DNA from 4 places in the Rhizobium sp. CECT 9324 genome. Region 4 is predicted to be linked to each of the others. Evidence: predicted binding sites of a transcription regulator. Region 4 holds the regulator's gene; each other region holds the start of a gene.
The links. Region 4 encodes PhoB, which activates phosphate uptake and scavenging genes when phosphate is short. Its sites were predicted from a motif close to TGTCATNNANCTGTCAT; they were not measured.

Region 1 (3,121 bases), 700 kb from region 4:
TCCTGAAGGAAACCAAGGACAACGATATCCACGCCTGATGGTGTGACCGTCTCCGCATCGACAGATGCTTCGATCACGAGGGACCCGGCTTCATTCGCCGGGTCCTTCCATTTTGCGGTCTGCGTCCTGTCACTGTGACAAGTGAGATCTTGCGACGCGTTTGATGCCATGGAAAAAGAAGCCAGACTAAAGGAGCTTCGTGCATGGATATCGACATCCGGGATGCGAACCTGGCCGATATTGCTGCGATTACCACCATCTATGGCGAAGCGGTAAATCACGGCGGCGCAAGCTATGAGCTCACCGCCCCGGACGCGGCCGAAATGAACCAGCGCTTCCAGGCAATCATCGACAAGGGCTATCCCTATATCGCGGCGGTGTCGCCAGATGCGACCGTGCTGGGCTATGCCTATGCATCGGCTTTCCGCACCAGACCCGCCTATCGTTGGCTCGTCGAGGATTCAATCTATCTCGCGCCGGAGGCGCGCGGCATGGGGATCGGCAAGGCCCTTCTCAATGAACTGGTCCTTCGCTGTACGTCGCTGGGGTTCCGCCAGATGGTCGGCGTCATTGGCGGCGCCAGTACCGCGTCGATTGCCGTGCACCTGAGTTGCGGCTTTGAACAGGTCGGCCGTCTGACCGCCACGGGCTTCAAGCATGGCAACTGGCTGGATACCGTTTTTATGCAACGCTCGCTGGGCGATGGAAATACCACCGCTCCCGATCTCAACGCTTACCCCGGCATCATCCCATAGCAAGATCTTCGAGAAGCCTTTCTAGGCGGGCCGCTCGGTTGGGCAAAGTGAGCGGGAACTCAATCGATCGATTTCAGACCCTTGTCGAACACTTTCAGAACCGCCTTCAGTTCATGGCCGCGCTTCAAAATGCGGCCATCGGCACCGATCACTGAAAATGCACCCTGCTTGGCAGCGAGCTTGGGATTCTTCTCGATCCGATAGAGCGGATATTCCCCGGACCTTTTGAACACCGAGAAGACCGCCTTGTCCCTCAGGTGATCGATCGCGTAGTCGCGCCAATCACCCTCGCCGACCATACGGCCATAGATCCAGAGGATGGCGTCGAGTTCGCGCCTGTGGAAGGTTACGGGCAGAGGGTCGAGTGCTTGACGATACGTCCCCAAATCCACGACGCTTGCGAGCCTTTGATCCGCGCCGTCGGTCTCCTGGCGCTGCCCTTCCGGCTGGTCGGTCATCAATGCTCCTCGAAGCTTTCATTCATGACGGATGCATGACAGTGTGCCTGACATGGACGAAATTGCAAGCTCTTCAGGCTTTGCGGAATATGGCCGATGCGCAGTCATAGGCCACGCATCTTCCCGCGAGCGCTGAATTCGCTGAGCAGCAGGTCGCGCAGGCGTGCCGCAATCGGCGACAGGCGCTTACCGGCCACGGTGATCAGGTGATAGGGCATGACCACGATCGGTACTTCCAGCTTCAGCGAACATAGGCCCGCGGCTGCCGTCTGGCGACAGAGCAGGTCGGAGACTTCGCGCGACATCGGCGCGATTGCATTGGACGCCGCCAGCATCGCGATCATGACCAGAAGCGAGGTCGTATTGACGATATTGGACGGGATAGGGGCACCTTGCTCGATAAAAACACCCTCGACAGCCTGACGCAAAGGCGTGCCCGGCGCTTGCATGACCCAGGGAAAATGCGCCATGTCGGCAATTGCCAGACGATCGACATTGACCAGCGGATGACTTTGGTGGACCACGAGCTCCACCTCTTCCATCATGCCGCCCTCGAGATTGAACTGCCGCGAATCGATGCCGCTGGGAATGCGCCCGAGGACAAAGTCGTACTGACCGGACAAAAGATCGCGGATCAGTTCGCCGCTCGAGGCCACGTCGACATAGAGATCCGCCGTCTCTGCTTCTCCCTTGAGGATCTGTATCGCCGGGACAACGTAGCCAACCGCACCCCCGGTCACGGCACCAACCCGAACCTTCCCAATCAGCCCGCGCTGGATGGCATCGATCTCACGCGCCGCCTCGCGCATCTCTTCAAGCACATTCTGGGCCCGGCGCGCGAGCGCGCTGCCGACCGCCGTTGGCTCCATGCCCTTTGGCGTGCGGGTGAAGATGGCAGAACCGACATCGCGTTCGATTTCGCTCAACATCCGCGATGCGGCAGGCTGCGTCAGCGCAAGTGCCTGCGCCGCCAGACTGAGCTGGCCGAGCTCTGTGATCGAGCGGATCAGGCTCAAATGTTTGGGCTGCAAACGATCAATACGTGTTTCAGACATAAACTACATATCAACCACGATATGCAGAAAGTCAAAATAATCATTTGATCGATATGTAGCACACGATAAGACTCGCGGCGGAGCTGGGGTCCGCTACGGTGGTCGCCCGTTCACGATTTCGGCGTGACCAGGAGGACTTGGTCCCGCATTGTATGACCAGGGAGGTTTACCGTGAAGAAATTAGGCACTCTGATTGCGTCTGTCGCAATCGGCATCGCATCTTTTGCACCTGTTGTTTTTGCACAGGACAAGGGCACCGTCGGCATTTCGATGCCTACCAAGACCTCGACCCGTTGGATTTCCGACGGCGAGACCATGGAAAAGCTGTTCAAGGAAGCCGGCTACACGGCAGACCTGCAGTTTGCTGACGACGATATCCCGAACCAGCTGGCTCAGATCGAAAACATGGTCACCAAGGGTGCCAAGGTTCTCGTCATCGGCGCCATCGACGGCACCACGCTGTCGGACATTCTCCAGAAGGCCGCTGATGCTGGCGTCAAGGTTATCGCCTATGACCGCCTGATCCGCGACTCCGGCAATGTCGACTATTACGCAACCTTCGACAACTTCCAGGTTGGCGTTCTGCAGGCTACTTCGCTCGTCGAAGGCCTGAAGCTTGACGCTGCAACCGAAGCCAAGAACGTTGAGCTGTTCGGCGGTTCGCCGGACGACAACAACGCCTTCTTCTTCTACGATGGCGCAATGTCGGTTCTGCAGCCGCTGATCGACTCCGGTAAGATCGTCGTGAAGTCCGGCCAGATGGGCATGGACCAGGTCGGTACCCTGCGTTGGGACGGCACCGTCGCCCAGGCTCGCATGGAAAACCTGCTGTCCTCGACCTACACCGATGCCA
Region 2 (3,121 bases), 430 kb from region 4:
GCCGGATCGCCGGCAAGCATCTGGTTGTTGCCCTGGCCGACGAAATCGCCTTCGTTCGAATCCTCGCCATCCGTCTGGATCCACAGCAGTCCGGTCGAATCGAACATCATGCCGTCCGGCGAGTTGAACATGTTGCCGGAATTGATGTTCGACGAACCTGCATAGGCATCGCCCTTGTGCACGTCCGGATTGCCGGCCATGACGAACAGGTCCCACTTGAACTTGCCGTCTGCGTGGTCGTCGTTTTCCGGATACCAGCGTACGATCTGGCCGAACTCGTTGCTTTCGCGCGGGTTGACGGCACTGATTTCCATCACGTCGCCACCAGCATTGGTGCGCATCTTGCCGTCCTTCAGGACGCCGCGATGGCTGTTGTTGGTCAGCGCGCAATAGGCTTCGATGGCGACCGGGTTGACCGCGACCCATTCTGGACGGTCCATCGTGGTCGCACCGACCTTGGAGGCGGCCTGGCGGGTAAAGACGGCGATCTCGTCTGCCTTCATGCCGGTGGTCTCCGGCGTCAGCGCCAGCCATTCGCCGGTGCCTTCGTCGGAGAATTTCGCGACAAAGAGCGTGCCTTCGTCGAGCAGCGTCGATGTGTCGCCGCCCGGGACATAGATGCCGGCGGAGACGAACTTGTAGAGGAACTCGCCACGCTCGTCGTCGCCCATATAGACGACTACACGGCCGTCGCGGGCAATCACCACGGCGGCGTTTTCATGCTTGATACGGCCAAGCGCGGTGCGCTTGATCGGGGTCGAGGATGCATCCGTCGGATCGATCTCGACGACATAACCGGCGCGGCGCGGTTCGTTCGGATTTTTCGACACGTCGAAACGCTCGTCGAAGAGTTCGTAGCCGTAGCGCGTCTCGGCAACGATGCCGTAACGCTTGTAATCGTCAGGCATTTTGAAGTCGGCGACGGTCGAGCCGAAGTAACCGTTGAAGTTTTCTTCGCAGGTGAGATACGTGCCCCAGGGCGTCTTGCCGGCGCCGCAGTTGTTGAAGGTCCCGAGACAGTCGACACCGTTCGGATCGGCAGCCGTCTTGACGAGGTCCGAGCCGACAGCCGGACCGGAGAGCTTCATCGGTGTGTTGTGATGGATGCGGCGGTTGAACGGGCTGTCGAGGACGATCTGCCAGCCGTCGGAACCTTCAGCCACTTCCATCACGGTCACGCCCTGCATGTTCTGCAGGATCTTCACGTCGTCGAGACTTTTCGGCATGCCCTTTTCGTTGTTGGGCAGGTTGGTCTCGTTGTTCACATATTCGTGGTTGACGGCGATCACCTGATGGGTGCCGACGACGAAGCTCTCCATGCCGTCGGTATTCTCGCCGAACACCTTGTCGGAGGCTTCCAGCGAAACGCCGTTGACCGGATCGATATCGGCGACATTGGAAAACAGCGGCTGGCCCCACTTGGCGAGCGGCTTCCAGCTATAGCCTTCCGGCACATGCACGGTGGCGTCGGTGGCAATGGCGATCGGCTTGAACGGGAAGCGCGATGCGGCTTCCTGGGCCTGTGCGGATGTCGAGGACATCAGGTTGCCCACCGAGCCCATGGCAACAGCAGCCGAACCCATGGCGAGTACACCGAGAAAGCCGCGGCGCGAGACGGCGCGCTCGACCACGCGGTCGAAATCGGTCACGGCCGGCGGCGGGTTGTGCAGTTCGTCCCATTCATCCCAGGACAGATGGTTCGTGTTCGTGTCGCTCATGGTTGACCTCCGAGGTTGGATTGGAATGGTTCCAGCATTTGGGTTAGTCAGTGGCGATGACAGACATGTGACGAATGGGGGACGCGCCGCTACATCGCGCATGCCTGAAACACCGATGGCGCAGCGCTCATGCTATGGTTTGCAAGGCCCTAGGCAACAGATGCGGCCACAAATGATGATCGCGAAGAGGCGTGACGGGTGCCGGCTCAAGGGCTGCGTTCATGCAAATAGTTTGACGTTTACGTAAAAATCAATTAGCCAAAGTGGGAAGCTTCGCACATCCCGGGTGGGGGATGATTGCGGGCAGTTGCACATGAGATGTGGAGGAGAATGCCATGTACAAGGCGCCCGTGGAGGAGATTGCGTTCACCTTGAAGCATGTGGCCGGTCTGGCCAAGGCAATTGACGAGGGCAAGCTCGGCGACCTGAGCGACGATCTCGTTGATGCCATTCTGTCGGAGGCTGGTCGCTTCGCGTCTGACGAAGTCGCACCGCTTGCCGAGATCGGCGACACCCAGGGTGCCCGCATGGTCGACGGCAAGGTCATCGTTCCCGACGGCTGGGCCGATCTTTATCGCCACTGGGCCGAAGGCGGCTGGAATTCGCTGACCGCTGCGGAAGAATTCGGCGGCCAGGCATTGCCGCATATGCTCAATGTAGCAGCGCTGGAAATGTGGAATTCCGGCTCGATGGCCTTTGCGCTCGGCCCCACGCTGACCATGGGCGCAGTCGATGCGGTTACGGTCCACGGCGCCGACAGTCTCAAGCAGACCTATCTGCCGAAAATGGTCTCCGGCGAATGGACCGGCACCATGAACCTGACCGAGCCGCATGCCGGCTCCGACCTCGGTGTGATGAAATCGCGCGCCGAGCGTCGTGATGATGGCACCTACCGCATCTTCGGCCAGAAGATCTTCATCACCTGGGGCGAACACGAGATCACCGAGAACATCATCCATCTCGTTCTCGCGCGCCTGCCCGATGCGCCTGCCGGCACCCGCGGCATCTCGCTCTTTCTCGTGCCGAAATTCCTCGTCAACGACGACGGTTCGCTCGGCGCACGCAACGATCTCCATTGCCATTCGCTCGAGCACAAGCTCGGTATCCACGGCTCGCCGACCTGCACGATGATCTACGGCGACGGCAAGTTCGGCGATGAGCCGGGTGCCATCGGCTATCTTATCGGCGAGGAGAACAAGGGCCTGAATTGCATGTTCACGATGATGAACAATGCGCGTCTCGCGGTCGGTATGCAGGGTGTGGCCATCTGCGAGGCCGCCACCCAGAAGGCGGTTCAATATGCAAAGGACCGCACCCAAGGCAAAGCCCCTGGCTGGACGGGGCAGGGCCAGACCGGCGGCATGAGCCCGATCATCGAGCACCCGGATGTCGCCCGCATGCTG
Region 3 (3,121 bases), 1.9 Mb from region 4:
GTCACCGGCTGTAGTCTTTCGGCTTGTTCGGGGAAGAACCGTTCAGTTCCAAAGCCTTCACCAAACATCATATCATGTTGAAGCAAGCGATAGTCACGGATGGTGGGATCAATGCGGCCGGAAACGGACCAATCTGGCTGAGCTCGGTTGTTGCGCTCGATCAACTGGTGGCGGTCGATCACAGTATAACGTTCCTGCACACGGCCGAGCATGCCCGTATAGAACGGATGTCGATATCCGCTCATCCGGACGATGAAATGCGGCAGTTGCGAGGGGCTGACCGAGCCGAGGTTCTTCTGCATGCCGCGCTTGGAGGACCACACAACCAGTGGTGTTTCATGCTCGCGTTTCATCGTCGCAACGGAGGCTTTGCGGGTCGCGACCTGATCGGCCATGTAGCCGCTCTCGGTATAGACCGTGCCGAGCGGCGGCAGGTGGTCGCCAAAAAGCACGATGATGGTTTCCCGCCGGCGCTTCTTGGCCCAGTCCATCAGCATCTTAAGGCTCTGGTCTGCTTCCTTGACGCCCTGCGTATAGGTGGCCAATGCACTCGCGCTCCCGTCGGACAAGGTCGGGGCGTCAACCTCGATCGAGTTCTTCTTGTAGCGATTGCTCTCGTAGGGACCATGGCCCTGCAGCGTAACGGCAAAGAAGAAAAACGGCTTTGCGGTATTGTCGGCCTGACTGATGATATGGCGCGTCAGCGCATCGTCGGACGCAAAGATGCCGCGCTTTTCCATCGCAGGCATGTTTTCCTCGGATTGGAAGCTTTGGAAGCCGAGTGCCTGATAGACGTTCTGGCGGTTCCAGAACCAACTCTGGAACGGGTGGAACGCCTTTGTGACGTAACCCTTCGATTCGAAGAATGTGGCAAGCGACGGCAACGGGCGGCGGATATATTGCTGATAGGGAATGCTGCCGTAGGGCAGGAACGCGTTGCTGAACCCTGTCAGGGCCTCGAATTCAACATTGGCGGTCATGCCGCCGAATTCCGGCGAGAATACATTGCCAGACTGGTTGGCACGCATGGTCGGCATCGGATCGCCGGAATAGCGGATGCTGGACATGCGCGTCGGATCCCAGAGCGATTCGCTCATGATCATGATGACATCGGCCTGACGTCCCGAAAAGAACGTCGCGGGCAGGCGGTCGGTCGGAATGTCTGAGACCGCGAGATTGTTGTAGCCGTCCGGCGCACCGACATTGGCCATCGGGACATTAAAAGCGAAGGCAAGCAGGAAGCCATTGTGACGATAGTTTTCCTTCTGGTCCCACATCATCGGCACGATATTCAGCCGATCGCGGACATAGGAAAATGCCATCGGATCCATCAGCGTGACAAAACCGGCGAGGATCGGGGCTGCGACCAACGTGCGACCAATGCGGACCACGGGAAGGATGCGCGGGAAAAGTCGGCGGCTGACGAAGATCAAGTAGCCAAGTGCACCAAGGATAGCCAAAGCCAATAGCGCCATGCCCGCCGCCGCAAGCGGACGGGCAGCAACCATGACAGGCAGAAGTTCCACGATCTGGCGACCGAACAGCAGGTCGCTCGGAAACAGCGGATCTGACAGGAACAGTTGTTTCTGTCCGGACAAGAAGGCGGGCAGGAGCGACAGCGGTACGATCAGCAACGCCGACTGATAGGCACGCCCGACGATGGCATCGCCAAACAGCATCATCAAAAAAAGCATGCCTGCTGCAATCATGCCCGGGCGAGCGGGCGACAGCATGTAGTCGGCGATATCGTTCAGGCTTCCGCGCGCCAGCCATTCGCTGAGAACAATGGTGACGATCGCCAGCAATGCTGTGTTGATCAGCGGGAAAACGATGCGTCCGGCACGCCCGGTGGCACGCGCTTCATCTCGGCGGGGTGTGGTGCCGACAGCTGCTGCCAAAAGGCTGGAATTTACCGATTTCGCACGCGTATCAGCCACAGAGTTCTCCGCGAGAAAAGCCAATTTCATCAAAGGTTCGCATAGCTGTCACATATTCGTCATGAACGCTACATGAACTGTGCCAAAGGCCCGATTGTTCCCCGTTTTTGATCGATGGTTGGGTGGCGACCGCACGCTTGGTTGGCAGACGCCGTTGCGATCCGTCAATCGAGCGGTTAAACCGTTGATCATGAGCGAAACATTGCAAAAAACAGATGTCCTGCGCATTGCCATTGCGCAACTCAATCCAACGGTTGGCGACGTCGTCGGCAATCTGGCGAAGGCGCGCGCTGCGCGGTCGGAAGCTGCAATTCAGGGCGCTGATCTGCTTCTTCTGACGGAGCTGTTCATTTCCGGCTACCCGCCTGAGGATCTCGTGCTGAAGCCAGCGTTTCTCAGCGCGTGCCTGTCTGCCGTCGAGCAACTGGCGGCAGAAACTGCCGACGGCGGCCCTGGTGTGATCATCGGGTTCCCGCGTCAGAGCGAGAAGGGACGGCATAATTCGGTGGCCATTCTTGATGGCGGCAAGATCCTTTCGTTTCGCGACAAGATCGATCTGCCGAACTACGGCGAATTCGACGAGAAGCGCGTCTTTGTCGAAGGCGAGATGCCCGGACCGGTCAACTTTCGCGGCGTGCGCATCGGCGTGCCGATCTGCGAGGAAATCTGGAACGATGCCGGCGTCTGCGAGACGTTGGCCGAAACCGGGGCCGAGATCCTCTTGGTGCCAAACGGTTCTCCTTTTTATCGTGGCAAGGTCGATGTGCGTCATCAGGTGGCCCTGCGCCAGGTGATCGAGACCTGCCTGCCGCTCATCTTTGCCAACCAGTTGGGTGGCCAGGACGAACTTGTGTTCGACGGTGCAAGCTTTGCCTTCAATGGTGACAAATCGCTGGCGTTTCAGATGAGCCAGTTCGAGGAGACATTGTCTGTCACGACCTGGAAGCGGACCGAAAGTGGCTGGCGCTGTGATGAAGGGCCGATGTCCCGCATTCCGGAGAAGGAGGAGGCAGACTACCGCGCCTGCGTTCTCGGTTTCCGCGACTACGTCAACAAGAACGGCTTCAAAAGCGTGGTGCTCGGCCTTTCAGGCGGGATCGATTCGGCCATTTGCGCGGCAATTGCTGTCGATGCTCTGGGGGAGGAGCGGGTGCGCACCGTCATGTTGCCTTATCGCTACACGT
Region 4 (3,121 bases):
GCCTGGCGCGTTCCAAGGCTGATCTTGACGAACTGGTGACGTCTGCCCTGCAGAAGGCCGGCCTCTGGAACGAGGTCAAGGATCGTCTCGACAGCCCAGGTACTGGCCTGTCCGGCGGTCAGCAGCAGCGCCTGTGCATTGCCCGTGCGGTTGCGGTCAGCCCCGAAGTCATCCTGATGGACGAGCCCTGTTCGGCGCTCGATCCGATCGCGACGGCCAAGGTTGAAGAACTCATCCACGAACTGCGGACCAACTTCACCATCGTCATCGTCACGCACTCGATGCAGCAGGCTGCCCGCGTCTCGCAGCGCACGGCCATGTTCCACCTGGGCAATCTGGTGGAAGAGAACGATACGGACAAGATGTTCACCAATCCAGACGATCAGCGCACGCAGGACTACATCATGGGTCGCTTCGGCTGATCCGCTGTTCCCCTTGCAGTCGTTTCTCTTATCAGGAAGCTAAAACATGTCTTCTTCCCATATTTTGTCGGCCTTTGACGACGAGCTGAAATACTTGATGCGCCGCATCTCCGAGATGGGCGGCATGGCGGAACAGATGGTCGCCGAAAGCGTCCGTGCGCTGGTCAATACCGATGGCGCACTCGCCCAGAAGGTCATTTCCGACGACGTGATCATGGATGCCACCGAACGCGAAATCGGCGACAAGGCGATCGTCATGATCGCCCGCCGTCAGCCGGTCGCCGCCGACCTTCGCGAAATCATCGGCGCGCTGCGCATCGCCAGCGATCTCGAGCGTGTCGGCGATCTCGGCAAGAGCAATTGCAAGCGCGTCATGGCGGTTCAGAGCTCGGGCATCCCTCGCAAGCTCGCCCGCGGCATCGAACATCTCTCCGACCTGGCGCTTGCCCAGCTCAAGGAAGTGCTCGACGTCTACACCACCCGTTCGGCGGAAAAGGCAAAATCGATCCGCGACCGCGATGAAGAGATCGACTCCATGTACACCTCGCTGTTCCGCGAGCTCTTGACCTACATGATGGAAGATCCGCGCAACATTACCAGCTGCACGCATCTTCTCTTCTGCGCCAAGAACATCGAGCGTATCGGTGACCACGCGACCAACATCGCCGAGACAATCTACTACATGACGACCGGTGCCCAGCCCGAGGGCGAGCGTCCGAAGGAAGACCTGACGTCCTCCGTCGGCGCGATCAACGAGTAAGCCGTCACAAATGGGGTTTTGCCTTCCATGCTGCCGAAAATAGCTGTCGTAGAGGATGAGGAGGCGTTGAGCGTCCTCCTCCGCTACAATCTCGAAGCCGAAGGCTACGAGGTCGAGACCATTCTGCGTGGTGACGAAGCCGAGCTTCGTCTCCAGGAGCGCGTGCCGGACCTGCTGATCCTCGACTGGATGCTGCCGGGCGTTTCAGGCATCGAATTGTGCCGGCGCCTGCGCATGCGCCCGGAAACCGAGCGGCTGCCGATCATCATGCTGACGGCGCGTGGCGAAGAGAGCGAGCGCGTCCGGGGCCTGGCGACTGGTGCCGACGATTATGTCGTCAAGCCGTTCTCGACGCCGGAACTGATGGCGCGTGTGAAGGCGATGTTGCGCCGTGCTAAGCCCGAGGTTCTGTCGAGCGTGCTGCGTTGCGGTGATATCGAACTGGATCGTGAGACCCACCGTGTCCATCGCAAGAGCCGCGAAGTGCGCCTCGGGCCGACGGAATTCCGGCTGCTCGAGTTTCTCATGGCTTCGCCCAGTCGGGTTTTTTCACGCTCGCAGTTGCTCGACGGCGTCTGGGGCCATGACATCTATGTCGACGAACGCACGGTCGATGTGCATGTCGGGCGCTTGCGCAAGGCGTTGAACTTTTCCAACATGCAGGATGTCATCCGCACCGTCCGCGGTGCGGGCTATTCCATGGAAGTCTGAACCCTCGGCAGGGTACAGCGCGCAATAAAAAAAACGGGCCCAGCGGCCCGTTTTTTTTTGTATCTGGCGTTTGCCGTCGGCCCTTAGCGGGCCGCCCGACGCCGCTCGCTCACCGGCTGGTAGGCCATCTTGGCATGGTAGCCGCAATACGGTGAGGCATCGTTGATTTCGCAACCGCAGAAGTGGAAATCGTCCTTCATCGGATCGCCGATCGGCCACTTGCATGTGCGCTCGGTCAGTTCGGTCAAGGCCAGGCGACGCGAAATCGGCACCACGACATTCGACGGACGCGAGACTTCGACTTCTTCGAAGATATCGACTTCGACCTCTTCTTTCAGCATGTTGCCGCCAGCCGCGCGGGTTACCGTGCGGGTCGTCGTTGCGGTGCGGCCCTGGAATGCCGCTGGACGCTGCGTTGCCGGTGCCGGACGCTTGGCGGCGCGGGTTGCAGATGTGCTTCCGCCGGCCTTGGCGCGACCTGGCAGGTTCAGCCGGTGTACCTTGCCGATAACCGCATTGCGGCTGACGCCGCCTAGTTGCGCTGCGATCTGGCTCGCGCTCAAGCCTTCGGCCCACAGGCGCTTTAGTCTCTCAACGCGTTCATCAGTCCAGTTCATGCTGTAATTCTCCGCCGCTCGCGTGTGTGATGGCAGAATCCCTCACCGTTGCTTCGAACGAATTCGAAACAAAAACCGCCTCGTTACTGTCGGTGACTATTTCCGCCGCATTGCTCAATTTATTGAATGTTAACCTACTGGTCGGGTGACTCTGTGACAAGAGTCGGGAGAATCATCTGGAATCGATTTCCCGGTTTTCCCCAACTTGCTTCCCGAGTGAGTCAAGTCTGCAACACTCACAAATGGACCCGGCGCCATGGCGTCCGGTGGTCGCGGCAAATGCCCGGAAGCCCTCATTTTCCAGTAAGTTTCGTTGACATTGCTGGGTTAAATGCCGATAGTGCCCCCGCCGCCGCAAGGCGGCATTTTTAATTTTTGACCTGCCCACGGCTGTTCTGTCGCCGCTGAACGCCGCCAATCAAGGATGATGATAGCCATGACCAAAGCGACGCCGCTTTATCAGACCTACAATCGGGCGCCACTGCGTTTCGAGCGAGGCGAGGGCGTCTGGCTTGTTACCGAGAGCGGAGAACGCTACCTGGATTTTGCCGCCGGCGTTGCCGTCAACTCTCTCGGCCATGCCCATCCGCATCTGGTCGAAGCGTTGAAGG

Region 1: a site for PhoB is predicted at 1,238-1,254, ahead of LQ231_RS01460 (DUF2794 domain-containing protein). Genes of this name have one in related genera too.
Region 2: a site for PhoB is predicted at 1,775-1,791, ahead of LQ231_RS07090 (PhoX family phosphatase). Genes of this name have one in related genera too.
Region 3: a site for PhoB is predicted at 1,984-2,000, ahead of LQ231_RS14040 (LTA synthase family protein). Genes of this name have one in related genera too.

What each region holds. Positions count from the first base shown of each region.
Region 1 is NZ_CAKKMZ010000001.1:317,103-320,223, forward strand. Features, by position in the region: gene LQ231_RS01450 (MFS transporter) at 1-38, shown strand, start outside; gene LQ231_RS01455 (GNAT family N-acetyltransferase) at 204-755, shown strand; gene LQ231_RS01460 (DUF2794 domain-containing protein) at 815-1,213, opposite strand; gene LQ231_RS01465 (LysR family transcriptional regulator) at 1,318-2,268, opposite strand; gene chvE (multiple monosaccharide ABC transporter substrate-binding protein) at 2,440-3,121, shown strand, end outside.
Region 2 is NZ_CAKKMZ010000001.1:1,451,524-1,454,644, forward strand. Features, by position in the region: gene LQ231_RS07090 (PhoX family phosphatase) at 1-1,718, opposite strand, end outside; gene LQ231_RS07095 (acyl-CoA dehydrogenase) at 2,054-3,121, shown strand, end outside.
Region 3 is NZ_CAKKMZ010000001.1:2,867,329-2,870,449, reverse strand. Features, by position in the region: gene LQ231_RS14040 (LTA synthase family protein) at 1-1,937, opposite strand, end outside; gene LQ231_RS14035 (NAD+ synthase) at 2,128-3,121, shown strand, end outside.
Region 4 is NZ_CAKKMZ010000001.1:1,017,218-1,020,338, forward strand. Features, by position in the region: gene pstB (phosphate ABC transporter ATP-binding protein PstB) at 1-422, shown strand, start outside; gene phoU (phosphate signaling complex protein PhoU) at 469-1,182, shown strand; gene phoB (phosphate regulon transcriptional regulator PhoB) at 1,210-1,893, shown strand; gene LQ231_RS04865 (GcrA family cell cycle regulator) at 1,977-2,510, opposite strand; gene LQ231_RS04870 (aspartate aminotransferase family protein) at 2,947-3,121, shown strand, end outside.